2 regions of the Nocardiopsis sp. YSL2 genome follow, and region 2 is predicted to be linked to the other one. Evidence: predicted binding sites of a transcription regulator. Region 2 holds the regulator's gene; the other holds the start of a gene.

Region 1 (15,027 bases), 2.8 Mb from region 2:
ACGGCGACTGCACCGTCGTCGTTGTCGACGCGCAGTGGTCCGGCGACCTGCGGGAGTCCACGAGCATCGAGTACGAGTTCGAGGTGTACATGGGTGAGGACCAGAGCGCCGAGGTGATCGTGGAACAGGAGGAGAACAACCGGGAGGAGGAGCAGACCGCCACGCTCCGGCCCGGGGAGACCGCCGAACTCTTCCACTACACCGTCGAGTACGTGTCCCACAGTGAGGAGGAGGGCGCGACCTTCCAGTTCACGCCGTCGTAGCCCGCCGAGCGGACCCCGACTGGAATTCGGTTCGGTACACGTGGTTGGCTTCGAACCATGTTCGCTATCACTGCAGCACGCATCAGCTTCGACGACCCCGTCTCCGGTCTGGAGGCGGGGGAGCGCCCGGACCCCGAGCCCCGTGAGGGGTGGGCGGTGGTCGACGTCCGCGCCGCCTCGCTCAACCACCACGACGTCTGGAGCCTGCGGGGCATCGGCCTGCGGGAGCCGACCCTGCCCCGCATCCTCGGCAGTGACGCCGCCGGCGTCGACGAGGACGGCAACGAGGTCATCGTGCACGGGGTCGTGGGCGACCCGGCCGCCGCAGGCGGTGACGAGACCAAGGACCCGGGCCGGTCGCTGCTGTCGGAGGTCCACGAGGGCACCTTCGCGGAGAAGCTCCTGGTGCCCCGGCGCAATCTGCTCCCCAAGCCGCCCGAGCTCTCCTTCGAGGAGGCGGCCTGCCTGCCCACGGCGTGGCTGACCGCCTACAGCATGCTCTTCGGCAAGGCCGACCTGCTGCCGGGCTCCACGATCCTCGTGCAGGGCGCGGGCGGCGGCGTGGCGGCTGCGCTGATCCGCATGGCCGCGCAGGCGGGGCACCGCGTCTACGCGACCAGCCGCAGCGAGGCCAAGCGCGAGCGCGCCCTGAAGCTGGGCGCCCACGCGGCGGTGCCGACGGGCGAGCGGCTGCCGGAGAAGGTGGACGCCGTCTTCGACTCGGTCGGCCAGGCCACGTGGGCGCACTCCCTGCGGGTGCTCAAGCCGGGCGGAGCGGTGATCACCTGCGGTGCCACCAGCGGCGACGCGCCGTCGGCCGAACTGGCGCGGGTGTTCTTCCTGCAGCTGCGCGTCCTGGGCTCCACGATGGGAACCCGGTCGGAGCTGGCCACGCTCATCGAGATGTGCGCGCGCACCGGGCTGCGTCCCGACATCGACCGGGTCCTGCCGCTCGACCGGGCCCGTGAGGGCTTCCAGGCGATGGTCGACGGAGACCTGTTCGGCAAGGTCGTCTTCACCACCTGATGGGGACCGGGCCGGGCGCGGCCGACCCCTCCCGCACCGGAGAGGACGGCCGTGCCGCACCCGGCCCGCACCCGGCCGGGGCGCCCGCCGGGCGCCTACGGGGTTCCGCCCAGGGACGCCCGGGCCAGGGCGTAGGCGTCCACCAGGCTCGCGCCGGTGTAGTGGACGGCGGCGAGCCCGGTGATCCGCTCGTCGCCGTTCACCGCCACGGTGGCGTCCAGGTGCCGGAAGAGAGGGGCGTCCGACATGGAGTCCCCATAGGCCACGCACGCGTCGGGGGCCAGGCCCCGGCCGAGCCGGGCGCGCTCGACGATGTCCACCTTGTCCTCGGGCGTGAGGATGTCGTCGGCCACGACGGGGGAGGCGAACGGGAGCGCGGGGAAGCGCGACGCGACCACCTCGTCGAAGCCGAACCGGAGCAGCAGGCGGGCGTAGAAGTCCGGGGACATGCTCACGACCATCGAGTGCTCCCCGCGCGACCGTATGTCGTCGCACACCTCGCGGATACCGGTCAGGAAGGGGCTCCGCTCGAAGGCCGTGGCCACGTGCTCTTCCGTGAGCGCGCTCCAGAGCCAGTGGATGCCGCGCGCGAAGCCGCGGGTGTCGATCTCCTGCCGCCGGAAGCGGCCCTCCAGCTCCACGAGCCGTTCCTCGCAGCGCATCACACGCGCGATCTCCAGGCTCGCGGTCGTCCCCCTCAGCAGGGTTCCGTCCATGTCGAAGACGTGGAGGCGGGTCATGCGCTCTGCCCTCCCGGGCGGTCGGCGGTGGTGTCGGCGGGACCCGGGGCGCTGCCCGGTCCCGATGACACGGGCTCCGAGTGGAGGACACTACCTGGCCGCCATGGTCCCTAGCGTGGCCCACACCGCGGGTCACGCGGGGTACGAGAGGGAGACACCATGCTGCGAGGACTCACCACCATCAGCCTGTGGGCGGACGATGTCGCCGAAGCCGCGCGCTGGTACACCGAGGTCCTGGGGGCCGAGCCGTACTTCGAGCGCCCGGGGCCGGGCGGGGCCGCCGCCTACACCGAGTTCCGCGTCGGCGACCACCAGCACGAGCTGGGCATCATCGACCGCCGATTCGCGCCCCCGGCCGGGCACTCCGGCCCGGGCGGAGTGGTCGTGTACTGGCACGTCGACGACGTGGAGGCGGCCGTCGAGCGGCTGCTGGCCCTGGGCGCGAAGGAGTACGAGCCCCCCACCGTCCGGGGCGAGGGGTTCGTGACCGCTGCGGTGACCGACCCCTTCGGCAACGTCCTGGGCGTGATGTACAACCAGCACTACCTGGACACGCTCGCCGGGCACTGACCGACCGGGCACGGCGGGGCCGGTGCGCGACGTGCGCACCGGCCCCGCCGTGTCGATCCGATGCGGCTACCGGTGTTCCTGCGCCGGAGGCGTCGGTTGGGGAGGCGTGGGTGACGGGCGGGCCTACTCGTCGTCCTCGTCGTCGTCGCGGCGCTTCTTCTTCTTGCCGTCGCGACCGGGGCGCAGCAGCGCCTCGGCGAGCGCGAGCACCGTCTCCTCCAGCGACGTGAACCGCTTGGTGACGTCGTCGTGCGAGTTCTCGACCGCCTCGGTGACGGTCTCCTCGAACTCCTGACGGTCCGGCCGCTGCTTGAGCTCGCGCAGCACGGGCTCGATGGCCGAGGTCACGTGCTGGTCGATCTCGTCGAGCTTGCCGGAGTGGTCCAGCTGCGGGCGGTCGACCAGCTCGGTCAGGCGGCGGTGCAGCTCGGTGATCTCCATCGTCTGCGGCAGCTGGTTGAGTCGCTGGTTGAGCGCCTCCAGCCGGTCGTCGATGGCCTCCATCCGGCCGTCCACGCCCTCGAAGTGCCCGCTGACCCCCTCGAACTGGCCCTCGACCCCGTTGACCCGGCCGTCGAGGCCGTCCAAGCGGCCGTTGAGCCCGTCGATCCGGCCGTCGACACCGTCGATCTTGCCCTCGATCCCCTCGAAACTGCCCTCGAAGTGGCCCTCGAAGGTGTCGAAGCGGTCGGTGAGGCGGCCCAGCTCGTGGTCGACCTTGCCGGTGATCTGCGACAGGTGGTTGTCGACCTTGGCCGTGAGGGACTCGCGCTGGCGCTCCAGCCGCTCGTCCAGCGCGCTCTGGTGGGAGCGGACCTGCTCGCCCAGCGTCTCGGTGAGCTCCTGGTGGCGCTCGGCCGCCTCCGCTGCGTGGCGGGTCTCGTTCTCCTCGACGAAGCCGCGCAGCTCCCCGAGGTCTCCCGAGACCTTCTCCGCGTCCTCGGCGATCCGGGCGCTCAGGGCGTCCGTGCGCTCGACGACGGCCTCGCGCAGCCGCTCGGCGGCGGCCTCGTCCTGCTCGCGGGCCTCGGTGCGGCTCAACTCCATCTGCTCGCTCAGCTCGGACAGGCGCTGGCGCAGGTGGGAGCGGAGTTCGGTGAGCGAGGACTCGTGGTTCTCGCGCAGCTTGGCCAGCGAGCCCGTGACGTCGGCGACGGCGGCCGTGGCCTCGGCGTGGTTCTCCTCGCCCTGCGTGCTCAGGTAGCCGACGCTCTCGGTGAGCTTCGCGGCCAGGGCGTCGTGGCGCTCCCCCGAGGCGGTGGACAGGGCGCTGAGCTCCTCGGCCAGGGCGTCGTGGCGCTCCCCCGAGGCGGTGGACAGGGCGCTGAGCTCCTCGGCCAGGGCGCTGGTCCGCTCGCCCAGCTCACCGGTGTTCTCCTGCACCTTGGCGAGCAGGCTCTCGTGCTGCTCCGCGGTGCGCTCGGACACGAACGTGCGCAGCTCGGCCACCCGCTCCTCGGTGTGGGTCCGCAGTTCGTCGGCGGCCTCGGCCACCTTGGCGGTGACGGTCTCGCCGAGCTGCTCGTCGGCGGCGGTGAGCGCCTCCCGGGCCTCGCCGACGGCGGCGGTGACGGCCTCACGGCTCTCCCGGACCGCCTCGCCGAGCTCGGCCCGGCCGGCGGCCAGGGTCTCGGTGACCGTGGTGGTGAGGGCCTCGTGCCGCTCTCCCGCGGACTCGGCCAGCGAGGCGAGGGAGGCCTCCAGCCCTTCGGTCCGCTCGGCCAGGGCCGCCAGGGCCCCGTCCAGCGCGTCCAGACGGGCGTCGACCTTCTCACTGAGGCCGGTCAGGCGCTCACCGACCTCCGCGATCTGCTCGGACGTCCGGTTGCCCGTCTCGGCCATGCGCTGGAGCCGGGTCAGGGCGGTGTCCAGGTGGCCGGCGATGCGGTGGGTGTCGGCCCGCAGGGACGGCATGTCCGAGAGCGGCTTGACCTGCTGACCGACGATCTCGATGTGCTCCGCGAGGGTCTCCGCCCATTCCGGGGGGCGGGAGAGCAGATCATCGATCCGGCCGTCGACCTTGGTGATCGACTCGCCGAGGGCGGTGAGCTCACGCTCGCGCAACTCGCGCAGCAGCCACTCCATGCCCTCCAGTCGTTGGCGCATCTCCTCGCTGACGGCGCCCTGCGACTTCTGTTCGGAGTCGTGCTCGTGGGCGGCCTGGGAGAGCAGGTCACGCATCCGGTCGGAGATCCCGGCCTGACCTCCTCCGGTGAGGAAGTTGTGATTGGTCTGTTCCACCGAGGTGCTCCTTGATCTTCTGGCGCTCCCGAACCGGCCCGGGGGAGTGGACGGTGGTTCCGGGCGGTCGGGTTCTCGATGGTCCCCGGGTGGGAGGCGCTCGCGCCCCGTTAATGCCTCACTGTGACTGAAGTGTGACGCTGTGTATACACGGGGGGCGAGTTCCCGTGGTCGGTGAACCGCGAGACGGCTCGGTCGACCACGGCCTTCCGGATGGATCCATGCGAGGGGGAAAGCATGCGGCGCCGCCAGTTTAACGACACGTCCGTACCCGGCCCCAGGGGTGGGCGAAAGAATATGGCGGGCGAGGTAACGATGTCATTGCGTCGGGTGACCGCGTCGCGGGCTCCGCGCAGGTGGGGCCGCCCGGACCGCGGAGGCGGGGCCGGCCGGCCCCAGGAGTCCGCCGGGCCCCGCCCGCGCGGAGCCCGCCGGGCGGTCCCGCCCGCCGCGGGCTCAGAGCGCTTCGGCGTCGGCCACCTCGCGGCACAGCAGGGACACGGGCCGCTCGCCGACGCGCGTCAGAACGACCGTGGCGGACTCCGGGCCCGACGCCCGCAGGTCCCGGCGCAGCTTCTCGGTGTCGACGGCCGAACCGCGCTTCATGACCGTGACCGTCCCGACGCCCCGGGAGCGCAGGGCCGACCGCAGGCGCTTGAGTGAGAACGGCATCACCTCGGTCACCTCCAGTACGCGCCACAGCGGTGAGCGCACCGCCCGGTCGGCCGTGAAGTAGGCGATCCGTTCGTCCAGCAGGGCGCCGTCGACCCGGGCCGCCGCCTCCGCGACCAGGTGGGAGCGCACGACGGCCGGATCCGGGTCGTACAGGTACCGCCGGGCCGGTGCCACGGGCGCGGCCCCCAGGCCGGGAACCTCGGCCAGCTCCCCGCGTCCGCCCCGGGCCGGGCCCGCCGGGCCCTTGCTCTCGCGCAGGACCGTCGCCCGGCGGCGCGGCCCCCCGGCCGCCGCGCCGAACCACAGCGCCGTCTCCTTCAACTCGCCGTCCACGGAGATCCACTCGGCGGACGCGCCCCCGGGGATCGCCTCGTGCGGCAGGCCCGGCGCCGCCTTCAGGCAGGCCGCGCCGGATCCCTCGGCCAGGCGTACCGCCACGTCCCACGGAGGGGAGTAGGCCGCCGGGTCGAACACCCGCCCGCGCCCTCCGCGCCGGGCCGGGTCGCAAAAGAGCAGCGGATAGGCCCCCGGGGCGACCCCGGCGGCGTCGCCCTGGCGCACCCGTGCCAGGTCCTCCAGCCCCAGAGCGGCCACGTTGGCGCGCGCGACCGCCACGGTCAGGGGGTCGGCGTCCACGCCCTCGACGGGCACGCCCCGCTCGGCCAGCGCCAGCAGGTCCGCGCCCACGCCGCAGCACAGGTCGCCCGCCACGGCCCCGTCGAGCACGGCATCCGCGACCGCGGCCGTGCGCTCGGCGCGGTAGGCGGCCACGACGTGCCGCGTCGACTGCTCCAGGCCGTCGGGGGTGAAGTACATCCTGTCGGAGCGCTCGCCGAACTTGGCCCGGCCGCGCCTGCGCAGCAGGACTTGGCTCAGAGCCGCGTTGACCAGATCGGAAACGGGTAGGGCGGAATCGAGGGCGGCCAACCGCGGGTCACCGCGCAGCCGGGACGCCGCCGCCAGCCGGTCCGCGGCGGCCGCCTCCGGGTCCACGTCCGCCAGTAGTTCCCCGCCCGCGTCGGTGAGCAGGGCCTCGAAGGCGGGCAGGTGCATCGGACCTCCAGGAGTCGGGTGGTGCGGCGCCTGTCACCCTCCCCGGTGCCGCCTGGGGCGCGTGCCGCGAATGCCCGGCGACCAGGCCTTCCCGTCACATTTCCATTCTGGCACTCGCAGGGGTAGAGTGCTAATCGCGACGAGGCCGGTCTGGCACCCGCGACGACAGGCCGCCGTGGTCGCCCCTTTTTCGCAGCCGGTCCGTGCGCTCGTACGGGCCGATCTCAGGACACCGAAACTTTGAAGGGGGAGGTCACACCGTGTCGACCGCCACCAAGACCGTGCTGAAGCCGCTCGAGGACCGCGTCGTGGTCAAGACCCTGGAGGCCGAGCAGACCACGGCTTCCGGTCTGGTCATCCCGGACACCGCCAAGGAGAAGCCCCAGGAGGGCGAGATCCTGGCCGTCGGCCCCGGTCGCTGGGACGACGAGGGTGACAAGCGCATCCCGCTGGACGTGAACGTCGGCGACGTCGTCCTGTACAGCAAGTACGGCGGCACCGAGGTCAAGTACGACGGCGAGGAGTACCTGGTCCTCTCCGCCCGCGACATCCTCGCGGTCGTCGAGAAGTAGGCGGCTCCCCGCTGCTGCGGGGCACATCCACCTCGGCAAGGCCCGCCACCGCGGGCCAGGAGCCACGCGCGTCCCGCACCGGCCGGCACATCGCCGTGCGGTGCGGGACGCACTTTTCCGACCACGGTCAAGAGGAAGCACGCACACATGCCGAAGATCCTGGAGTTCGAGGACGACGCTCGCCGCGCCCTCGAGCGGGGCGTCGACCGTCTCGCCAACGCGGTGAAGGTCACGCTCGGCCCGCGCGGCCGCAACGTCGTCATCGACAAGAAGTTCGGTGCGCCCACCATCACGAACGACGGTGTGACCGTCGCCCGTGAGATCGAGCTGGACGAGCCCTACGAGAACCTGGGCGCCCAGCTGGTCAAGGAGGTCGCCACCAAGACCAACGACGCCGCGGGTGACGGCACCACCACCGCCACCGTCCTGGCCCAGGCGCTCGTGCGCGAGGGCCTGCGCAGCGTCGCCGCCGGCGCCTCGCCGATGTCCCTCAAGCGCGGCATCGACCTGGCCGCCGACAGGGTCGCCGAGATCCTGCTGGAGCGCGCCCGCCCCGTCGAGGAGCGCGCGGACATCGCCTACGTGGCGACCAACTCCGCTCAGGACGAGCAGATCGGCGACCTCATCGCCGAGGCCTTCGACAAGGTCGGCAAGGACGGCGTCATCACGGTCGAGGAGTCCCCGACCTTCGACCTGTCGCTGGACTTCACCGAGGGCCTGCAGTTCGACAAGGGCTACGTCTCGCCCTACTTCGTCACCGACGCCGACCGCCAGGAGGCGGTGCTGGAGGACGCTCAGATCCTCATCAGCCAGGGCAAGATCGGGAACCTGAACGAGCTGCTCCCGCTGCTGGAGAAGGTCGTCCAGGAGACCAAGAAGCCGCTGCTGATCATCGCCGAGGACATCGAGGGCGACGCCCTGGGTGCCCTGGTGCTGAACAAGATGCGCGGCACGCTCAACGTCGCCGCGGTCAAGGCGCCCGGCTTCGGCGAGCGCCGCAAGGCCATGCTCCAGGACATCGCCGTCGTCACCGGCGGCCAGGTCATCTCCGAAGAGGTCGGCCTGACCCTGGAGAACGCCGGCCTGGAGGCCCTGGGCAGCGCCCGCCGCATCACCGTCACCAAGGACGCCACCACGATCGTGGACGGCACCGGTGACCAGAGCGAGGTCGAGGACCGCATCCGCCAGATCCGCAAGGAGATCGAGGCGAGCGACTCCGACTGGGACCGCGAGAAGCTCCAGGAGCGCCTGGCCAAGCTCGCGGGCGGCGTCTCGGTGCTGCGCGTGGGCGCGGCCACCGAGGTGGAGCTCAAGGAGAAGAAGCACCGCCTGGAGGACGCCATCTCGGCGACCCGTGCGGCCATCGAGGAGGGCATCGTCGCCGGTGGCGGCGCCTCCCTGGTGCACGCCTCCACCGCCCTGGGCGACCTGGGCCTCAAGGGCGACGAGGCGACCGGTGTGGCGATCGTCCGCCGCGCGCTGGTCGAGCCCGCCCGCTGGATCGCGGAGAACGCCGGCGCCCAGGGCTACGTGGTGACCCACCGCGTGTCCGAGATGGAGGTCGGCCACGGCTACAACGCCGCGACCGGCGTCTACGGCGACCTGACCGCCGAGGGCATCATCGACCCCGTCAAGGTGTCGCGCTCCGCCGTCCAGAACGCCGCGTCCATCGCGGGCATGCTGCTGACCACCGAGGTGCTGGTCGCGGACAAGCCCGAGGAAGAGGACGACGAGGGCCACGGGCACGGCCACTAGGTCCGTGACGACCGCGCCCAGGCGCGGTCACGAAGCCCGGTCGGGGGGCGGGACGCACACGCGTCCGCCCCCCGTTCGCACACGTGGGGGACGCCTTCCGGGAGGCGCCTTATCACGGGCTTCGTGGGATTCCTCGCTTTGAATGGGTCGTTTTCTGGGGAATTTTCCGAAACGTGACCATTCCGTAGTTGGTGATTGGGGCGGTTGGGTCCCTCAGTGCGGGCATCATTCGTAACGTGACGGATGCAGGCGCCCGGGGGGGCGTTACCGCGCAGCGGCCAGGGGCGCACGGGGAGTCGGACTCCACTGCGCGTGACTCGGGGTTGAACCATCTCGGCTCGCTCGCGGTTCGAGGGGACGACGGTGCCATGGACTCGCTCCTGCGGGAGGTCCGGCCGATGGTCGTCCGGTACTGTCGCGCACGGCTGGCCCGGGTCTCCGGACTCGCGCACTACTCCGACGACGTCGCCCAGGAAGTGTGCATCGCACTGCTCACGGCGATACCGCGCTACCAGGACCGGGGGCGCCCCTTCGCCTCCTTCGTCTTCGGGATCGCCGCCCACAAGGTCGCCGACACCCTGCGTGTGGCGGGCCGGGTGGAGACGGTGCCCACCGATTCCGTGCCCGAGCGGGCCGACGACGGTCCCGGGCCGGAGGAGTCGGCGGTGCGCGGCATCGAGGCCCAGCGGGCCAGAGAACTCCTCGACGAACTGCCGGAACAGCAACGCAGACTCCTGATCATGAGGGTGATCGCGGGTCTGACAGCGGATGAGACGGGACATGTACTTGGAATGTCGGCAGGTGCGGTACGGGTTGCCCAGCACCGAGCTATTGCTCGGCTTCGGCAGGTGGCCGTGGCGAACCGCCTCTTCACCTGAGCACACCGGCCGGGACCGCGGGCGCCGTGCCTGCCCCCGGCGCCCGTCCGCCCGGGCTCTGGGCTACTGCCACTACCGCCGCTCCGCCGGACCGAGTGACCCCGATCTCAAACTGTGAGACGGCTCACTTTTTGTCCGCGTGACCGGTCAAACAGGCCGTTCCTCGTGGGGCGGCCGGTGCCACGCCCTAGGATGAGGTGACACGCGGGGGCGAATCCGCGCAGGTGTGCCGGAACAGCGGAGGTTGTGTCATGGGCCAGCAGTACAGCGACTACGGGGACAAGCTGCTCCCGCCGGGGCTGACCTACGACGACGTCCTGCTCGTACCGGCCTACTCCGACCTCCAGCCCGGCGAGGTGGACACCGCCACGCGGCTGTCCCGCAACATCTCCCTGCGCATCCCGCTGCTCTCCGCGGCGATGGACACCGTCACCGAGGCCCGGATGGCCGTGGCCATGGCCCGCAACGGCGGCGCGGGCGTGCTGCACCGCAACCTCTCCGCCGAGGAGCAGGCCGCCCAGATCGACCTGGTCAAGCGCTCCGAGGCCGGTATGGTCACCGACCCGATCACCTGCCACCCCGAGGACGACCTCGCCGAGGTCGAGCGCCTGTGCTCCCACTACCGCATCTCCGGCGTCCCGGTCACCGACGCCCAGGGCCGCCTGGTCGGCATCGTCACCAACCGCGACATGCGCTTCGAGCAGGACCGCGCCCGTCTGGTCCGCGACGTCATGACCACCGAGAACCTGGTCACCGCCCCCGTCGGCGTCAGCCGTGAGCAGGCCTTCGAGCTGCTGCGCAGCCACAAGGTCGAGAAGCTCCCCCTCATCGACGGCGACCGCCGCCTGCGCGGACTCATCACCGTCAAGGACTTCATCAAGAGCGAGCAGTTCCCCGACGCCACCAAGGACGCCGACGGCCGCCTCGTGGTCGGCGGCGCCGTGGGCGTGGGCCCCGAGGCCGAGGAGCGCGCCAAGCTCCTGGTCGACGCCGGGGTCGACTTCCTCGTCGTGGACACCGCGCACGGCCACTCCGCCGGTCTGGCCGACATGATCGCCAAACTCAAGGCCAACTCCCGCGCCGACATCGTCGCGGGCAACGTCGCCACCCGCGCCGGCGCGCAGCTGCTCGTCGACGCCGGTGCCGACGCCGTCAAGGTCGGCGTGGGCCCGGGCTCCATCTGCACCACCCGCGTGGTCGCGGGAGTCGGCGCCCCGCAGCTCACCGCCATCCTGGAGGCGAGCAGGGCCTGCGGCCCGGCGGGCGTGCCGCTCATCGCCGACGGCGGTCTGCAGTACTCCGGCGAGATCGCCAAGGCCATCGTCGCCGGTGCCAGCACCGTCATGCTCGGCAGCCTGCTGGCGGGCGTCGAGGAGAGCCCCGGCGAGCTCATCTTCATCAACGGCAAGCAGTTCAAGGCCTACCGCGGCATGGGCTCCCTGGGCGCCATGCGCGGCCGCTCCTTCTCCAAGGACCGCTACGCGCAGGCCGACGTCGCCTCCGAGGACAAGCTCGTCCCCGAGGGCATCGAGGGCCAGGTGCCCTTCCGCGGCCCGCTCTCGGCGGTCGCCCACCAGCTGGTCGGCGGCCTGCACCAGTCGATGTGGTACGCCGGTGCCCGCACCGTGGACGACCTGCGCGAGCGCGGCCAGCTCATGCGCATCACCAGCGCCGGGCTGCGGGAGAGCCACCCGCACGACATCACGATGACCGTCGAGGCACCCAACTACAACGCGCGCTGATCGGCGCTTCACGCCGGGTTGGGTTCGGGGCGCTTCACGCCGGGTCCTTCGTCGTCGCCTGCGCCTGCGCTCGTTCCTCGCTCCGGCTTGGCTCCTCCTGCAGGCTCCGGCGCGCCCCTCACCCCTGTGTTTTCTTTGGGCCTCCGCTCGTTCCTCGCTTTGGCCCGGATCAACCCCCTGGGGTGGCCGTGGGCGCAACCGCTGGCGTCTACCCCCCCTGGGGTTGGCGCAGGCCGATGTGTGTACGCCCGACCCCCTGGGGTTGAGGTCGGCCCAGGGGCGGGTGCGTGGCCATGATGGTCCCCTCGTGGGGTGTCCTGCCTGAACCACAGGGGGGTTGGCTCGGGGCGCGCCAGTGTTCTGCAGGAGGAGACGGGGCCGCCAGCGAGCTTGCGAGCCAGGCAAGTCGACGACGAAGAACACTGGCGCGCCCCGAGCACGGGCCGAAGCGAGGAACGAGCGGAGGCCCAAGGAGAACACAGAACACAGCTGTCAGACGGCCAGGGCGCCCAGCGGGGGCGCGGGCGGGGTGTCCACTTCGCCGTAGTGCTTCCAGGCGCGCGCGATGCGGTCCACGGCCTCGGTCAGCGTCTCGGACGAGGCGAGGAACGGCAGCCGCAGCCACTCCGCGCCGCCGCCCCCGGCGCACAGGCTGTCGCCGGGCAGCAGGGCCGCTCCGTGGCGGAGCGCCACCTGGGAGAAGGACGCCGAGTCGCCGTGCGGCAGGCGCACCCACAGGGTCTGCCCGCCGGCGGCCGGTGCGAACTCCCAGTCGGGCAGGCGTCGGCGGAGCTCGGCCGCCAACCGGTCGTGCTGGCGCCGCAGTTCCGTGCCGCGCCTGCGTGTGATGGGGTCCAGATCGCGCAGCAGGTGGGCGGCCGCCAACTGCGACAGCACGTCGCCGCCCAGGTCGGTGAGGGTCTTCGTCCGGCGCAGCCGGTCCAGGACCGGGCGCCGGGCCCGGATCCAGCCGATCCGCAGCCCGCCCCACACCAGCTTGCTCAGCGAACCCACGGTCACCACGTCCTCCCCACCGGGGAAGGACGCCAGCGGGGCCGGTGCCCGGCCGTCGAAACCCAGGTGCGCCATGGTCTCGTCGTCCACGACCAGACCGCCGTGCTCCCCGGCCGCCACAGCGATCCGGCGCCGCAGCAGCGGGGGGAGCACCGAACCGGTCGGGTTGTGGAACGAGGGGATCAGATAGGTGAGCGCGGGGGCGTCGGCCATCCCCGCCAGCAGGGCGGGCACGTCCACGCCCTCGGGGCCGGTGTCGACCGCGCGCACGTCGGCGGCGGCCTCCCCGAACAGCGCCAGCGCCCCGGGGTAGGTCGGCCGCTCGACCAGCACTGTGTCCCCGGCCGACACGTGGCAGCGCACCAGCAGGCCCAGCGCCTGCTGGGCTCCGTTGGTCACGAGCACCTCGTCCGGCGAGGTGGGCAGCCCCCGCTCGGTGAAGCGCTCCGCGATGACCGCGCGCAGTTCGAGCAGTCCGGCGGGGTGGTAGCCGATGTCGTTGGCGAGCACGTCCACCCTCGCCGTCGCCTCCCGGTAGGCCGCGCGGAGTTCGGGGGGCGGCGCGTCCGGCGCGGCACAGGTGAGCGCGAGCGTACCGGCGACGGGCTCGAACATGCTCAGGAACAGCGACCCGTCGTGCGTGCGCCGGGCCGGTTCGGGCGCGGCGTCGGGGCCCGGAGCCACGCGGGTGCCGCTGCCGCGCCGGCGGACCAGGCGGCGCTCCTCGCTGAGCAGGTCGTAGGCGGCCACGACCGTGCCGCGGCCCACGCTCAGCCGGGCGGCCAACCGCCGCTCGGCGGGCAGTCCGGCCCCGGGCGCCAGCGCGCCCTCGTCGATGAGGCCGCGCAGCCGCGTCGCCAGCAGGCGGTAGAGCGGTCCGCGCCCGGCCGCCCAGCGGCCGAGCAGGGCGGTCAGATCGCCGGGGGAGATTGGCTCGCTCATGGATCCAATTCTGCCGGATTGGCTCTGCCGTCGATCGGGCGGGGCGGTCAGAGTGAGGGCATGGCACCTCACATCGACACCCGTACCGTGCACCGTCCCGTGGAACCCGTGGAGGGCAGTACCCCGCTGGGCACGCCCCTGTACCAGTCGCACACGTTCGCCTTCACCGACACCGACGCCATGGCCGCCGCGTTCGAGGGGCCGGGCTCCCCCTACGTGTACGCCCGCTACGGCAATCCCACCGTGGCCGCGCTGGAGGCCGCCGTGGCGGACCTGGAGGGGGGAGCGGGCGCGATCGCCGCCGGGTCGGGGATGGGCGCGATCACCTCCACCCTGTGGGCGCTGCTGGGCTCCGGTGGCCGGGTGGTGGCCCAGGACCGGCTCTACGGGGGCACCCAGGGCCTCCTCGACGACCTGCGCGAGCGGTGGGGCGTGGACGTCGTCCAGGTCGACGCCGAGGACCCCGACCGGGTCCGCGACGCCCTGACCGCCGACACCGACGTGCTGCTGCTGGAGACGATCGCCAACCCGACCGGCCGGGTCGCCGACCTGCCCGCTCTGACCGCGCTCGCGCGTGAGGCGGGTGCCGCGACCGTCGTGGACAACACCTTCGCCACGCCGTTGCTCTGCCGTCCCATCGAACACGGCGCCGACGTCGTCGTGCACTCCGCGACCAAGTACATGGGAGGCCACTCGGACACCATCGGCGGCGTCGCCGTGTTCGCCGACTCCGGGACACTGGGCGCGGTCCGCGCGCGCACCGCCGAGTTCGGCGCGGTGCTGGACCCCTTCGCCGCCTGGCTGATCGTCCGCGGGCTCAGCACGCTCGCGGTGCGGGTGTCGCGCCAGTGCGCCAACGCCCAGGTGCTCGCCGAGCGCCTGGCCGCCCACCCGGCGATCACGGCCGTGCACTACCCGGGTCTGCCGGACGCGCCGGGGCACGCGACCGCCCGGCGGATCCTGGACGGCGGCTTCGGAGGGGTGCTCGCCTTCGAGCTGGCGGGCGGTCTGGAGGCGGGCCGGACGTTCGCCGCCGCGGTGGAACTGGCCGCGCTCGCCCCTTCCCTGGGGGACGTGCGCACCCTGGTCATGCACCCGGCGAGCACCTCGCACCGGGAGCTGGACGCGGCGGGGCTGGCCCGGGCCGGCATCGCCGAGGGGCTCATCCGGATCAGCGTCGGGATCGAGGACGTCGAGGATCTGTGGGCCGACCTGGAGCGGGCCGTCGGCGCGGCGGACGGCGGCGGTGCCGACCGCCCGGGCCGGGGCCCCTCCACGGGCCGGAGCGGGGCAAACCCAGCTCAACCCACGGGCCGCTAGACTCTCGCCTGCAGGATTCACGCCGGTTGACCGACCGGCGTCGCACGTCAGAGGGGATCGAAGCGTTGGCACAGGTGGAGATCGGGTTGGGCAAGAACGGGCGTCGTGCCTACGAGCTCGACGAGATCGGGATCGTGCCGGCGCGCCGCACGCGGGACCCGGAGGAGGTGTCCATCGCCTGGCAGATCGACGCCTACCGGTTCGAGACGCCCCTGGTGGTCAGTCCCATGGACAGC
Region 2 (15,027 bases):
AGCCCCTCGGTGATGAAGCGCTGCAGGAACCAGAACACGATCAGGGTGGGCAGTGACAGCATGATCGCGCCGACCGAGAACATCCCGAAGTTCGCGTTACGGGACGAGGCGACCACCTGGTACAGGCCCAGCCCCAGGGTCTTGGCCTCGGTGTCGCGCAGGAACACGCTCGCCAGCAGGAACTCGTTGATGGTCGAGATGAACACCAGCAGGCCCACGATCGCCAGCACCGGGGTGACCAGCGGCAGCATGATCCGGAAGAAGACCTGGGCGTGTGTGGCCCCGTCCATCTGCGCCGACTCGTCCAGTTCCTTGGGCACGGTGTCGAAGAAGCCCTTCATCAACCACGTGTTGATGCTGAGCGCGCCGCCCAGGTACACCAGCAGCAGGCCCCAGCGCGTGTCGAAGCCGATCGCCGGGTAGTACTCGCTGATGGAGGTGAACATCAGATAGAGCGCGACGATCGCCAGGAACTGCGGGAACATCTGGATGACCAGCAGCCCGATCAGCCCCACCTTGCGGCCCGTGAACCGCATCCGGCTGAACGCGTAGGCGGCCAGCGCGGACAGCAGCACCGTCACCGCCGCGTTCGTGAGCGCGAAGAACAGCGAGTTGGCGTACCAGGTCGTGAACGGCGTGTTCGCGAACAGGTCCCGGGCGTTGTCCAGGCTGGCCCCCGTGGGCCACAGCTGTGAGCTGCTCAGCGTGCCGAGCGGGTTGAGCGCGGCCGAGACCACGAACATCACCGGGAAGAGCGCGAAGGCCGCGACCACCCACATGACCACGTGGCGCCAGCCCAGGCGGGTGGCCCACAGACCGAACCGGGTGCCCGCGCCGCGCCGGTAGCGCCTCTGCGTCGTCCGCACGGTGTCGACCGACATCAGGCCACCTCCTTGAGTGCCTTGCTCCGCCACAGGCTGGTCACCGAGATCACCGAGACGATCAGGAAGATCATCACCGACAGCGCCGCGGCGTAGCCGTACTGCGCGGTGGCCTCGTTGAAGGCCAGCCGGTAGGTGTAGGTGATCAACAGGTCGGTGGCACCGGCCGTGGAGTTGTCGGAGAACAGCGGTCCGCCCCTGGTCAGCAGCCATACCGCGTTGAAGTTGTTGAAGTTGAAGGCGAACGTGGCGACCAGGATCGGCGTCATCGCCACCATCAGCAGCGGCAGCGTGACGTGCCGGAAGGACTGCCAGGGGTTGGCGCCGTCGATCTGCGCGGCGTGTCCGAGCTCACGCGGGATCGCCTGCAGCGCCCCCGTGGCCACGAGGAACATGTACGGGTACCCCAGCCAGACGTTGGCGAGGATGACCGCGACCCGCGCGCCCCACACCGAGCCGAACCAGTCGATCCGCAGACCGAGAATCTGGTTGATGACACCGAAGTCGGTGTTGAACATGTCCCGCCAGAGCAGGTACATGGCCAGGGAGCTCATCGCGTACGGCAGGACCACCAGAACCCGGTAGAACACCTTGCCGCGCATCCTCGGCACGTGCAGCGTCAGGGCCACGGCGAGACCGACGACGAACACCAGGCCGGTCACCGCCACGGCGAAGACGATGTTCCACAGCAGGATGCTGAAGAACGACGCCGCGAACGTCGGGTCGAGCAGGAAGCGCGCGAAGTTGTCGGCGCCCACGTTGACCTGCCACCCCTGGGGGAGGCGCTGGCCCTCGTCGTTGTAGAAGGCGCCGCGCTCGTCGTCGGCCGTGTACACCTCGCCGGTCTCGGTGTCGGTCACGCAGTCGCACGACTCGTCGTAGACCCGCAGTGCCCTGCCCTCGTAGGCGGTGGACAGGCCGCTGGAGCGGATACCCGCGCCACTGCCCGTGGGCACGGCGAACTCCGCCAGCTCGCCGCTGCGCTCGTTGACCTCGGCCGGCGTGAGGATGGTGTAGCCGAACGCCTCGGTGACCTTCCCCGAGTCCTCGACGGTGGCGCCGCTGAGCTCACTGAGCCCGTCCGCGTCACCGACGTAGGCGCCGCCCTCGTCGTCGGTGAGGAGGAAGGCCAGCTCACCGGTCTCCGGGTCGCCGACCGTGGCGATCGTGAGGTCGTACTCCTGCGAGTCCGCGGTCCGGGTCACGGACAGGGACTCCACGGCGGAGATGGCCTGCTCCTTGCTTCCCCGGTGACCGTCGCTCATGTTGGTCACCGAGGTGCTCATGGTGTAGAGCACCGGGAAGATCTGGAACACCATCAGGAACAGCACACCGGGCACGAGGTACTTGGCGGGCACGGTGCGCTTGGACAGGTAGACGTAGTAGACCAGGCCCACCACGGCGACGACGAGCCCGATGCCGAGCCAGTTGCCCCCGAGGTAGAGCGGGAGTACGGCCCACACGCCCAGGGCCGTGAACAGTCCCAGCAGGCCGATCTTGACGATCCGGCCGACCATGGACCCGTCCCGGGCGAAGCGCCCGCCGGGGAGCGGTGGGGCGGGCGCCCCCTCCGGGGCGCCCGCGTTGTCGGAATCGGAAGCCGCCACGCCTACTCGCCGATCTGCTCGGAGATGGTCTCGGCGGCGGCCTCCATGGCCTCACGGGGGTCCGCTCCGCCGATGATGTCGGCCTGGGCGACGCCCAGCGGCTGCCAGGTCTCGCCCATCTCCGGGATGGAGGGCATCGGGATACCGTCGGCACCGGCCTCGGCGATCGCGGCGATGTCGGGGTTCTCGGCCGAGACGCTCTCCAGGGCCTCGGTCTGGACGGGCGTGCGGGGGTCGATCTCGTACAGGCTGAGGATGAACTCGGTGTCGGTGACGTAGTTGGTCACGAACTCCTCGGCCAGGGCGGAGTTCGCGCTGCCCTCGGTCACGAAGAACGACTGGTAGCCGATGTAGGGGCTGGCGGGGTCGCCGCCCTCGAAGCCGGGGAAGGGGCTGATCTCGTAGTCGACGCCGGCCTCCTGGGCGTCGGCCAGGTTCCACGGGCCGGCGACGAAGAAGGCCGCGTCACCGTCGTAGAACAGGGCCGCGTCGTTCTCCAGGCCGATGGAGCGGCGCAGGACGCCCTCGCCGTCCTCGCCGTACTCCGCGATCTTCTCCATGGCCTCGACCGACTCGTCGGTGCCCACACCCAGGTCGGAGGGGTCCCACGTGCCGGTGTCGTCCTGGCCGAAGAGGTAGCCGCCGCCGGAGGTGAACAGCAGGTTCATCCGGTAGGGGTCGCCCTCCTGGGTGACCGCCATGGACAGGACCTCTTCGACGTCGCCGCCGTCCTTGAGCTCGGTCCCGGTCTCGACGAGTTCCTCGAAGGTCTCGGGGGCGTCAGGGGCCAGCTCGGTGTTGCGCATCAGGAAGAGGTTCTCCTGCGAGTACGGAACGCCGAAGAGCTGTCCGTCGAAGGACATGGCCTCGAGGGAGGTCTCGTCCAGCAGGGCGGCCTGGTCCTGGGGGAGCTCGATGGGCTGCACGGCCCCGTTGCGGACGAGGTTGCCGGTCCAGTCGTGCGCGCCGATGAAGATGTCGGGGGCGTTGCCCGCCTGGTGGGCGTTGAGGACGTCGCCCTGCATGTCCTCGAAGGCCACGGTGTCGACGCTGACGCTGATGCCGTTGGCCTCGGCGAACTCGTCGGCGGCCGCCTCGACGGCGTCGGCGCGCTCGGCGTCGGTCCAGATGGTCAGGCCGCCCTCGGCCGACCCTCCCTCGCTGTCAGTGTCGCCGCCGCCGGTGCAGGCGGTCGCCATCAGGGCGATGGCGGCGATCCCCGTGATCGCCGGTGCGCTGCGGAATCTCATGGTGTCTTCCTTCCGGGAGGCCGGTGTGGAGAGGTGCGCATGCGGCTGGCCGGTGGCCCCCGGTCCGTCTCGAGCATGCGATGTGATGTGACGTTAGCAATAACTTGCAAGCATTGAAAGTCTTTGCAGACTCTCGGGATAAAGATGTGGAAACACCCAGGAAACGGATGGGTGATGATGGGCCGAACGTGGTCGTCATGTGACGCGAGGTGATCAATCTGGTCTCGCCTCACACGTTCGGATCACTCCGCGAAGCCCGCGGTGATCAGCTCCTCGGCCTCGGCGAGCTCCGCCGCGGGGTCCGCACCTGCGATGATGTCCGCACTCGCCTGACTGAACGGCCCCCACACCGCGTCCATCTCCGGGATCGCGGGCATCGGTACGCCGTTTTCACCGGCATTCTGAAAGGCTTGCAGATCCGGGTCCTGCTCGGACAGCGTCTCCAGGGCGTCCACGAGCGCGGGCACCCGGGGGTCGGCCTCGTACAGGATCACCGAGAACTCCGGGTCGGAGACGAAGTCGGCCGCGAACGTGCGCGCCAGGTCCGGATCGGAGGCGCCCGCCGCCACGAAGAAGGTCTGCACACCGATCAGCGGGCGGGCCGGAGCACCGTCCGCGAACGGCGGCACGGGGCTGATCTCGTAGGGAACCCCCGCCTCCTTGATCGCCGACAGGCTCCACGGGCCGGTGACGAAGTACGGCGTCTCACCCTCGGTGAACAGCTCCGTGGCGCGGCTCGCCGTCGTGTCGCGCGTCAGCACGCCCGAACCGGCCTCACCCAGCTCGGCGAGCCGCTCGAAGGCGGCCACCGACTCCGGCGCCGCCACGCCCAGATCCGTGGGGTCGGGGTCGCCAGCGCCGTCCTCGCCGAAGAGGTAGCCGCCGGCGGAGGTGAACAGGGGGTGCACGTGGTAGGCGTCGCCCTCCTCGCCCACCTGCAGGCCGAGCACCCGTGAGGCCCGGTCGGCGTCGACCAGTTCGGAGCCGGTCTCGATCAGCTCCTCCAGGGTCCGCGGTGCCGACGGAGCCATGTCGGTGTTGCGGATCAGTGCCAGGTTCTCGGTGGCGTAGGGGACGCCGTAGACCGCGCCGTCGTAGGTCACCGCGTCCAGGGCTCCGGGCGTGAAGGCCTCGGCCGCCCGCGCGTCCAGGCTCACCGGCGCGACCGCGTCGGACTCGACCAGCTCCCCGGTCCAGTCGTGCGGACCGACCATGATGTCCGGGCCGAGCCCGCTGGCGTGGGCGCTCACGAAGCTGGCGCGCAGCTCCTCGTGCTCGACGACGATCACCTCCACCTGCGCGTCGGACGTGCGCGAGTAGGCCTCGGCGAACGTCATCAGCGCCAGGGCGCGCTCGTCGTCGGCCCAGATCGTCAGGATCCGGTCCGGTCCGGCGGTGTCGGCGGCGGTGTCCGAACCGCAGGCGGTGAGGGCGAGTGCCAGTCCGGCGGCGGCGCACGCGAGGCGCGTGCCCGTCGGTGTCAGGGGCCTCATGGCGTCCTCCAGGGGGGATGGGCGGGGCCCGGGCCATGACCGGTCAGGGCACCGCTGGTGTCGGTGGGGTGAGGGGCGCGAGCCGAACGGTGGACGGAGTCCGGCGCGCGAGAGGAGGGCCCGGGGCGACCTGTGCCGCGGGGAGGGGTGGCGCCGGGGCGGGACGGGCCCGCCCCCGCCCCGGCGCTCGGGCGCGTCACACGCGCAGCCACACCGCCGTCTCGGCGGGCAGGGACAGGGTGCCCTCGGCCGGGGCGGCCACGGGACCGCTGGAGAGCAGCGTCTCCGGCGCGGTTCCCTCTCCGAGCGAGATGTCGGCGGACTCGCCGGTGAGGTTCACCGCGCAGCGCACGCCGGGCTCGCGCTCGAAGTACAGCACGCCCTCGGGAGCGTCCAGCCAGGTCATCGCCCCGTCGCCGAGCGCGTCGAGCTCACGGCGCAGGCGCAGCGCGCTGGTGTACATCTCCAGGGTCGAACCCTCCACGCCGCGCTGGGCGGCACGGGAGAGCCGGCCCCAGCCCTCCGGCTGCGGCAGCCAGGGCGTGCTGCCCTCGGCGCCGAACCCGTAGGGCGCCGCCCCGTCCTCCCACGGAAGGGGCACCCGGCAGCCGTCACGACCGCGCTCGGTGCGGCCCGAGCGCTCCCACGTCGGGTCCTGGAGGGCGTCCTCGGGCAGGTCGGTGACCTCTGGCAGGCCCAGTTCCTCGCCCTGGTACAGGTACACGGAGCCCGGCAGGGCCAGCATCAGCAGCGTGGCCGCACGCGCGCGGCGCAGGCCCTGCTCGCCGCCGCCGAAGCGGGTCACGTGGCGGGTGACGTCGTGGTTGGACAGCACCCAGCTCGTGGTCGCGCCGACCGCGCCGTTGGCGGTCAGGGACGAGTCGATCACCGAGCGCAGGTGTCCCGCGTCCCAGGGCGAGGTCAAGTACTCGAAGTTGAAGGCCTGGTGCAGCTCGTCCGGGCGCAGGTAGCGGGCCACCCGTTCGGCGTCCTCCACCCACGCCTCGGCGACCATGGTGCGGTCGCCGGGGTAGCTCGCGGCGATGGCCGCCCAGCGGCGGTAGATGTCGTGCACGCCGTCCTGGTCGAAGTAGGGCAGGGTCGTGCTGCCGTCCAAAAGGTCGGCCTTGGCGCCGTCCTCGATGTCGGGCAGGGCCGGGTCCTTGACCATGCCGTGCGCGACGTCGATGCGGAAGCCGTCCACACCGCGGTCCAGCCAGAACCGCAGGACGTCGTCGAACTCGTCGTGGACCTCCTGGCTGGTCCAGTCGAAGTCCGGCTGCTCGGCGTCGAACAGGTGCAGGTACCACTGCTCGGGGGTGCCGTCGGGGCGCTTGAGCCGGGTCCAGGCCGGTCCGCCGAAGATCGAGTTCCAGTTGTTCGGCGGCTGCTCGCCGTCGGGGCCCCTGCCGTCGCGGAAGATGTAGCGCGAGCGCGCGGGGCTGCCCGGCTCGGCCGCCACGGCCTCGCGGAACCACCGGTGCGCCGACGAGGAGTGGTTGGGCACCACGTCGATGATCACGCGCAGGTCCAGCTCGTGCGCGGTGGCCAGGAGCGCGTCGAAGTCCGCCAGGGTGCCGAAGCGGGGGTCGACGTCACGGTAGTCGGCGACGTCGTATCCTCCGTCGGCGAGGGGAGACACGTAGAACGGGGTCAGCCAGACCGCGTCCACGCCGAGTTCGGCCAGGTGCGGCAGGCGCTCGCGGATGCCGGCGAGGTCGCCCTCGCCGTCCCCGTCGGCGTCGGCGAAACTGCGGACGTAGATCTGGTAGATGGCCGCGTCGCGCCACCACTGCGACTTAAGCGCCATGTGCGGGGGTCCTTCCCTAGAGCGTCTGCAAGTTCTTGCGCAAGATTACCGCCAACTTACGTCCATGTGACGACCATCTCGACTAGAATCATCGGCATGGGTCCACGACTTGCCGACATCGCGCGGCACGCAGGCGTCAGCGAGGCGACGGTCTCGAGGGTGCTCAACGACAAACCCGGCGTCGGCAGCGACACGCGCAAGGCCGTTCTGACCGCGCTGGACGTCCTCGGATACGAAAGGCCCGCCCGGCTCCGGCAGCGCTCCGCCGGGCTGGTCGGCATGGTCATCCCCGAACTGGAGAACCCGGTCTTCCCGATGTTCGCCCAGGCGGCGGAGGGGGCGTTGGCCCAGCGCGGCTACACGCCGGTGCTGTGCACCCAGACCCCCGGTGGGATAACCGAGGACGAGTACGTGGAGCTGCTCCTGGAGCGCAACGTCTCCGGCATCCTCTTCGTGTCCGGCCGCCACGCCGACACCTCAGCCTCCTACGACCGGTACAACACGCTCGTCTCGCGGCGGCTCCCCATCGTGCTGGTCAACGGGTTCACCGAGGCCATCCCCGCCGCGTTCATCTCCTGTGACGACCGCGAGGCCGGCCGGCTGGCGGTCAACCACCTCATCGCCCTCGGCCACACCCGCATCGGATTCACCAGCGGCCCCGACCGCTACGTTCCGGTCCGGCGCAAGCTGGAGGGGTACCACGCGGCCCTGGCGGCGCACGGACTGAGCGGGCGCGACCTGGTCGAGCTCTCGCTGTTCGGAGTGGAGGGCGGGCACGCCGCGGCCACGCGGCTCATCGAGCGCGGGGTCACGGCCATGGTCTGCGGCTCGGACATGATGGCGCTGGGCGCCATCCGGGCCGCCCGGCAGCGCGGACTGCGCGTGCCGGAGGACTTCTCCGTGGTCGGCTACGACGACTCCCAGCTCATCGCGTTCACCGATCCGCCGTTGACGACCGTGCGCCAGCCGGTCAACGCGATGGCCCTGGCCGCCGTCCGGGCCCTGTGCGACGAGATCGCCGGGCACGCCGTCTCGCACACCGAGTACGTCTTCGACCCCGAGCTCGTGGTACGCGCCTCCACGGCCGCCGCCCCGACCGGGTACACCGTCCCGGCCTCCCTCCCCGGTAGCCGACACGCCGCGCAGGAGGCCTCCACGCCTTCCGCCGCCGTCCAGGACGGCTCCGCGCACCCCGGCGCCGACCCGGTCGCCGGTCAGCGCGTCTGACACCCCCGCCCCCGATCCGCCCCCGTGGCACCACTCCGCACACCCGCCGGGCGGACCCTCCTCCCTCCGGCCCCCGACCCCGACCCCGACCCCGCTCCTCCGACCGCCGACCGGCCGGTCTGTGCCCTCCGGCTCCGACCAGGGCACGCCGCCGCGTCGGCGACACTGGAGGCATGCCTTCCGTTGCCCTCGACGGCGATCCCGTACCGCGCACCGGGGACCTGCCCGAGCACTCCCTCGCGGAGCTGGCCGCACGGCCCCTCGGGTTCTACGTCCACGTGCCCTTCTGCGTCACTCGCTGCGGGTACTGCGACTTCAACACCTACACCGCCGACGAACTCGTCTCGCGGGACGGCACCGCCACCGCCTCGCGGGAGACCTACGCCGACCAGGCGATCGCCGAGATCGAGCTGGCCGACCGGGTCCTGGTCGGCGACCGGCCGCGGGTCAGCACCGTGTTCGTGGGCGGTGGCACGCCCACCCTGCTGCCGGCCGAGGACCTGGGGCGCCTGGTCACGGCCGTACGAGAGCGCTTCGGCCTGACCCCCGACGCCGAGGTGACCACCGAGGCCAACCCCGAGACCGTCGACCCCGGATACCTCGCCCGACTGCGCGAGGCGGGGTTCACCCGTGTCTCCTTCGGCATGCAGAGCGCCCGCTCGCACGTGCTGCGGATCCTGGAGCGGGGGCACACCCCCGGCAGGCCCGAGCAGTGTGTGGAATGGGCCCGCCGGGCGGGCTTCGAGCACGTCAACCTCGACCTCATCTACGGCACGCCCGGAGAGAGCGACGACGACTGGGCGGCGTCCCTGGCGGCCGCCGTCTCCGCCGGGCCCGACCACGTCTCCGCCTACTCGCTGATCGTCGAGGAGGGCACCCGCCTGTCGAACCGCGTCCGGCGCGGCGAGCTCACCGAACCCGACGACGACGCGATGGCCGACCGCTACGTGATGGCCGACGAGGCCCTGGCGGCAGCCGGGTTCACCCCCTACGAGGTGTCCAACTGGGCCCGCACGCCCGAGGGTCGCAGTGCCCACAACCTCCTGTACTGGACCGGCGGCCACTGGTGGGGTGTGGGCCCGGGCGCGCACGGCCACATCGGCGGCACGCGGTGGTGGAACGTCAAGCATCCCGCCGCCTACGCCGCCCGGCTGGCCGCGGGGAACAGCCCGGGGCAAGCCCGCGAGGTCCTCACGGAGCAGGAGCGGCGCTTCGAGCGGGTCCTGCTGGAGCTGCGGATCGAGGAGGGGTGCCCGCTGGAGCTGCTGGAGCCGCACGGGCGCGCGGCGGCGGTGCGGGCGGTCGCCGACGGCCTGCTGCACCCCGAGGCGCACGCCGCCGGTCGGGCCGTCCTGACCCGGCGCGGCCGCCTGCTCGCCGACGCGGTGGTGCGCGACCTCACCTGAGGCCGACCCGGGGCGGGCACGGCGACGACGAGGGGCCCGGCACACGTGCCGGGCCCCTCTCGGGTCAGGTCGGGTTCGCTGTCGCGCGGTCCGGCTACTTCACCCAGTCGACGGTGATCGGGTACTTGAACAGTTCGCCCCGGTTGGCGGCCTGCGCGGCCTGGACACCCATGATGATGGAGAAGATCCAGGCGGCGGGCCAGGCGAGGACGCTGATGAGCCCGATGAAGGGGATGGCCCCGATCACGCTCACGGCCACGTAGGCGATCAACAGGACCAGCTGGAAGTTCAGTGCGGCGACCGCCTGCTGGCGGACGAACGGGGACTCGTCCTTCTTGATGAGCCAGATGATCAGCGGGACGAGCCAGCCGAGGATGCCGCCGCCCAGGTGGGCGAAGAACGCCATCTGCTTCTCGTCCGGGCTGGGCTGCCCTCCGTAGCCCTGCTGACCTCCGTAACCGGGCTGCCCGCCGTAGCCGGGCTGGCCCCCGTAACCGGGCTGCCCGCCGTAGCCGGGCTGTCCGGGCGGGTACCCGCCCGGCTGCTCGCCGTACCCCTGGCCCTGGCCGGGGGGCGGGGGATATCCGCCGGGCTGCCCCTGCGCGGGGTAGCCGCCGGACTGGTCCGGGTGCGGCGGGTAGCCGCCCTGCTGGGGGTAGCCGCCGGGCTGCCCCTGCGCGGGGTAGCCGCCGCTGGGGGGACCGGGCGGCTGGGAGTAGCCCCCGGTGCCCTCCTGGTGGCCGGGGTGCCCCTGACCGTGGGGGTCCTCTGGTGGTGGCGTGTTCGGGTAGGACATGTGGCTCCTTCTGACGGGGGTGATCGGGGGTGCCGTCTTATTTCAGCAGGCGGATGCTCAGCGGGTAGCGGTACCACGTGCCCTTGTTCGCGCCGCTGGCGCCGATGACGCCGAAGACGATCGCGAAGATCCAGACCAGGCCGACCAGCAGGGAGCCGATCCACGAAAGCGCCGGGAAGGTGATGCCCAGCACGATGAGGATCACCCAGGCGAAGATGTAGCCGAGCAGCAGCGTGATCTGGAAGTTGGCCGCCTCCGAGGCGTGGTGGCGCACGAAGGGCGACTGGTGCCGCTTGGCGAAGTAGATCGCCAGCGGCGGGATCCAACCGAGGCACGCGATGATGAATCCGGACAGGTGCGCGAGCATCGCCACGAGCGTATCGTTCTCGCCGCCATGGGGGGCCTGCTGCTGATATCCGCCGGGCCCGCCGTGGACGGCCTGTTCAGCCGGGTGCTGGGGCTGTTGTCGGGGTTGACCGTAGGGCTGCTGCCCGTACGGGGTCTGTGCCGCCTGGGGTGCGCCGTAGGCGGGCTGGCCGCCCGTCGGCTGCTGTGGAGGCGGGGGCGCGAACGCGGGCTGTTGGCCGTACCCGGGCTGGGCCGCGTACGGGGACTGTTCACCCGGGGGCTGTGGGGGCTGCTGGGCGTAACCCTGCTGCTCCTGGGGTTGCCCGTAGGGCTGCGGAGGCGCGTAGCCGGGCTGGGGCTGCTGCCCGTAGCCCTCAGGGCCGCCCGCGGGCTGCTGGGCGTAGCCCTGCTGCTGGTACTGCTGCCCGTAGGCGGGCTGGCCGCCGGTCGGCTGCTGTCCGTACCCGGGCTGGGCCGCGTACGGGGACTGTTCACCCGGGGGCTGTGGGGGCTGCTGGGCGTAACCCTGCTGCTCCTGGGGTTGCCCGTAGGGCTGCGGAGGCGCGTAGCCGGGCTGGGGCTGCTGGGCGTAGCCCTCAGGGCCGCTCGCGGGCTGTTGGCCGTAGCCGGGTTGCGGCGCGTACGGGGGCTGTTCACCCGACGGCTGTGGGGGCTGCTGGGCGTAGCCCTGCTGCTGGTACTGCTGCCCGTGGGCGGCCTGGCCACCCGAGGGCTGCTGACCGTACTCCGCCTGCTGGCCATAGGCGGGCCGGCCGCCGGTCGGCTGCCGTCCGTCGCCGGGCTGCGGCGCGTACGGGGACTGTTCACCCGACGGCTGCCGCCCAGGGTCCGCCTGCCCGTACTGCGGGGGGCGACCCTCCTCGGGATCATCCGGGGCAGGGGGATTCGTCGGGTTCTCGCTCATGCTCTTCCTCGGCTCCGCTGGTGTGGGGCGGCTTCTGTACTTCCCGGCAGTACCGACGACCGCGCGGGCCGCGAGGTGGCGACCACGGCGGTCGGATGCCGGGCTCCGAAACCGTCGCCTGCCAGAATCCTAGATCCTGTACGCCTCACACCGCGAAGTCGCCGCCGCGCGGCGCGGTCGGCGGTCGCACCTCACTCGTCCGGGTGGGGGCCGGTGACGAAGTCGATCAGTTCCTCCACCCGCCCCAGGAGCGACGGCTCCAGATCGGCGTAGCTGCGCACCGAGCCCAGGATCCGCCGCCAGGCCTCGCCGGTCTCCATCCGCCAACCCAGGCCGCTGACGACGCCCTCCTTCCAGGGGCGGCCGCGCGGCACCTCCGGCCAGCGGTCGATTCCCAGCGCGCTCGGGCGGACCGCCTGCCACACGTCGACGTAGGGGTGACCCGCCACGAGCACGTGCTCGCCCTCCACCCGCGCGGCGATGCGCGACTCCTTGGATCCGGGGACCAGGTGGTCCACGAGGACACCGAGGCGCCGTCCCGGGCCGGGTGAGAAATCCGCCACGATCGCGGGCAGATCGTCCACACCCTCCAGGAACTCCACGGCCACGCCCTCCACGCGCAGGTCGTGGCCCCAGACCCGTTCCACGAGCTCGGCGTCGTGCAGGCCCTCGACGTAGATCCGGCTCTCCCGGGCCGTGCGCGCCCGCGTGCCCGGCACCGCGACCGAACCCGAGGCACTGCGCAGCGGCCCGCGCGGCGCCGCGGCGGGGCGCACGAGCGTGGCCGGGGCGCCGTCGATCAGGAACGCGGCCGGTCCGAGGTCGAACACCCGGCGGCGCCCGGCGCGGTCCTCCAGCGTCACGGTCGCCTTGTCCCAGCCGACGACGGCACCGCAGAATGTCTCGTCGGCGTCCTCCACGACCAGGTCGCGGCTGAGCGGCACATCCGGCACAGCGCCCTTCCTGGGCCGTCGCCAGTCACCCGCCAGCACGTCGCGGCCGTAGCGCTTGGTTCCCTTGGTAGCCACGGTCGTGCAGTCTAGTGGGGGCGCCGCGTTCCTACCGGTTGGTAGACAACGGGGTTTGCGCGCGCGCATAGAATTAGCACTGAGGACCATGGAGTGCCAGGAGGTGGCGAGTTGCTGGATGAGCGCAAGCTCGCGGTCCTGCGTGCCGTCGTCGAGGACTTCGTCAACACCAACGAACCGGTGGGTTCCCGCGCTCTGGCGGACCGGCACCCGCTCGGCGTCTCCCCGGCGACGATCCGCAATGACATGGTCGCCCTCGAAGAGGACGGATACATCACCCAGCCGCACACCAGTGCGGGCAGGGTCCCCACGGACAAGGGCTACCGGCTCTTCGTCGACCGCCTGTCGTCGGTCAAACCGCTCTCGGTCGCCGAGCGACGGGCCATCGAGTCCTTCCTCACGGGCGCCGTGGACCTGGACGAGATCGTCGCCCGAACGGTGCGGCTGCTCGCCCAGCTCACCCGCCAGGTCGCGATCGTGCAGTACCCGTCGTTGACACGCTCCTCCGTCCAGCACGTGGAGCTGGTCCCCCTGGGGGGCCAACGGATCATGATGGTCGTGATCACCAACACGGGCCGGGTCGAGCAGCGCGTCATCGACGGGCTCGGCGACGTCGACGCGGCGATCGTCGGCGATCTGCGGGAGATGCTCAACCGGGCCATCGCCGGACGCCACCTGGCCGACGTGCCCGACGCGGTTCAGGACCTGCCCGCGCAGGTCGATCCGGAACACCGGCGCGTCGCCGTGGCGGTCCTGTCGGTCCTGCTGGACAGCCTCGTCGAACGGCACGAGGAGAAGATCGTCCTCGCGGGGACGGCCAACCTCGCCGCCGTGGACTTCGCCGCGAGTCTGCGTGAGGTTCTGGAGGCGCTGGAAGAGAACATGGTCCTCATCCGTTTGCTGGGTGAGGCGAAGGATCCGTCGATGCTGACAGTGCGCATCGGCGAGGAGAACCTCCACGAGGGTCTGCGGACCGCCTCCATCGTGTCGGCCGACTACGGCGTGGGAAACCAGTCGCTGGCCAAGATCGGTGTGGTGGGTCCGACCCGGATGGACTACCCAGGGACGATGGGAGCGGTACGCGCGGTGGCTCGGTATGTCGGACAGATTTTGGCAGGACAGTAACTCAGTGGCCAGAGACTATTACCAGGTTCTCGGGGTGCGTCGCGACGCGTCCAAGGACGAGATCAAGAAGGCGTACCGGAGGCTCGCACGCGAGCTCCACCCGGACATCAACCCGGACCCCGCCACGCAGGAGCGCTTCAAGGAGGTGACCCAGGCCTACGAGGTCCTCTCCGACGAGAACAAGCGTCGGATGTTCGACATGGGTCACGACCCCTTCGCTCCAGGCGGCGGCGGTGGCGGCGCGGGTGGATTCGGCGGCGCCGGGGGTTTCGCCTTCGACGACATCATGAACGCGTTCTTCGGCGGCGGCCAGCCCGGCGGGCGGTCCCCGCGCGAGCGCGTCCGGCGCGGACGCAGCATCAAGATCCGCATCGAACTCGACCTCGTCGAGACGGCGTTCGGCGTGAGCAAGGACATCACGTTCCCCACCGCCATCCTGTGCGAGACGTGCCAGGGCGAGGGGACGGCGGCGGGATCGCACCGCACCACCTGCGAGATGTGCCACGGCCAGGGCGAGGTCTCCCAGGTCACCCGCTCCTTCCTCGGCCAGGTCATGACGTCCCGCCCCTGCCCGCAGTGCTCCGGCCAGGGCACGGTCATCACCAACCCCTGCGGTGACTGCGCCGGCGAGGGCCGGGTGCGCGAGAAGGTCACCCGCACGGTGAAGATCCCCGCGGGCGTCGACGACGGCACCCGCATCCAGCTCGCAGGCGAGGGCGAGGTCGGCCCCAACGGCGGGCCGCGCGGCGACATCATCCTGGAGATCATCCAGAAGGCGCACCCGACCTTCGAGCGGCGCGGCGACGACCTGCACTGCACGGTCACCGTGCCCATGACCGCCGCCGCGCTGGGCGCCTCGTTCGCGTTCGACACGCTGGACGGCACGGAGAACATCGACCTGCGCCCGGGGACCAACTCCGGCCACGTCATCACACTGCCCAACAAGGGCGTGACCCATCTCGACGGGGGCGGCCGGGGCGACCTGCGCATCCGCGTGGACGTGGAGACCCCGAACAAGCTGGACGAGGAGCAGGAGGCCCTGCTGCGCAAGTTCGCCGAGCTGCGCGGGGAGGACCAGAACCCGGGCCGCTTCAGCCCCGGGCACGGCGGCCTGTTCGCCAAGCTCCGTGA

Evidence for each region. Region 2 encodes HrcA, which represses chaperone genes, less so after heat shock. Its sites were predicted from a motif close to TTGGCACTCTCNNNNNGAGAGTGCCAA; they were not measured.
Region 1: groES (co-chaperone GroES) is a predicted target of HrcA. The motif match lies at 6,676-6,702, and genes of this name have one in related genera.

The regions. Positions count from the first base shown of each region.
Region 1 is NZ_JAMOAO010000001.1:1,709,274-1,724,300, reverse strand. Features, by position in the region: gene M1P99_RS07405 (hypothetical protein) at 1-263, shown strand, start outside; gene M1P99_RS07400 (zinc-binding dehydrogenase) at 321-1,289, shown strand; gene M1P99_RS07395 (HAD family phosphatase) at 1,385-2,029, opposite strand; gene M1P99_RS07390 (VOC family protein) at 2,189-2,599, shown strand; gene M1P99_RS07385 (hypothetical protein) at 2,723-4,840, opposite strand; gene M1P99_RS07380 (SAM-dependent methyltransferase) at 5,297-6,568, opposite strand; gene groES (co-chaperone GroES) at 6,829-7,140, shown strand; gene groL (chaperonin GroEL) at 7,288-8,895, shown strand; gene M1P99_RS07365 (sigma-70 family RNA polymerase sigma factor) at 9,123-9,773, shown strand; gene guaB (IMP dehydrogenase) at 10,025-11,515, shown strand; gene M1P99_RS07355 (PLP-dependent aminotransferase family protein) at 12,008-13,471, opposite strand; gene M1P99_RS07350 (PLP-dependent aspartate aminotransferase family protein) at 13,532-14,791, shown strand; gene M1P99_RS07345 (GuaB3 family IMP dehydrogenase-related protein) at 14,866-15,027, shown strand, end outside.
Region 2 is NZ_JAMOAO010000001.1:4,464,893-4,479,919, forward strand. Features, by position in the region: gene M1P99_RS19635 (sugar ABC transporter permease) at 1-881, opposite strand, end outside; gene M1P99_RS19640 (ABC transporter permease subunit) at 881-2,488, opposite strand; gene M1P99_RS19645 (extracellular solute-binding protein) at 2,491-3,738, opposite strand; gene M1P99_RS19650 (maltose ABC transporter substrate-binding protein) at 3,981-5,231, opposite strand; gene M1P99_RS19655 (glycoside hydrolase family 13 protein) at 5,428-7,041, opposite strand; gene M1P99_RS19660 (LacI family DNA-binding transcriptional regulator) at 7,138-8,268, shown strand; gene hemW (radical SAM family heme chaperone HemW) at 8,442-9,674, shown strand; gene M1P99_RS19670 (DUF4870 domain-containing protein) at 9,769-10,470, opposite strand; gene M1P99_RS19675 (DUF4870 domain-containing protein) at 10,508-11,743, opposite strand; gene M1P99_RS19680 (DUF3097 domain-containing protein) at 11,935-12,771, opposite strand; gene hrcA (heat-inducible transcriptional repressor HrcA) at 12,883-13,896, shown strand; gene dnaJ (molecular chaperone DnaJ) at 13,901-15,027, shown strand, end outside.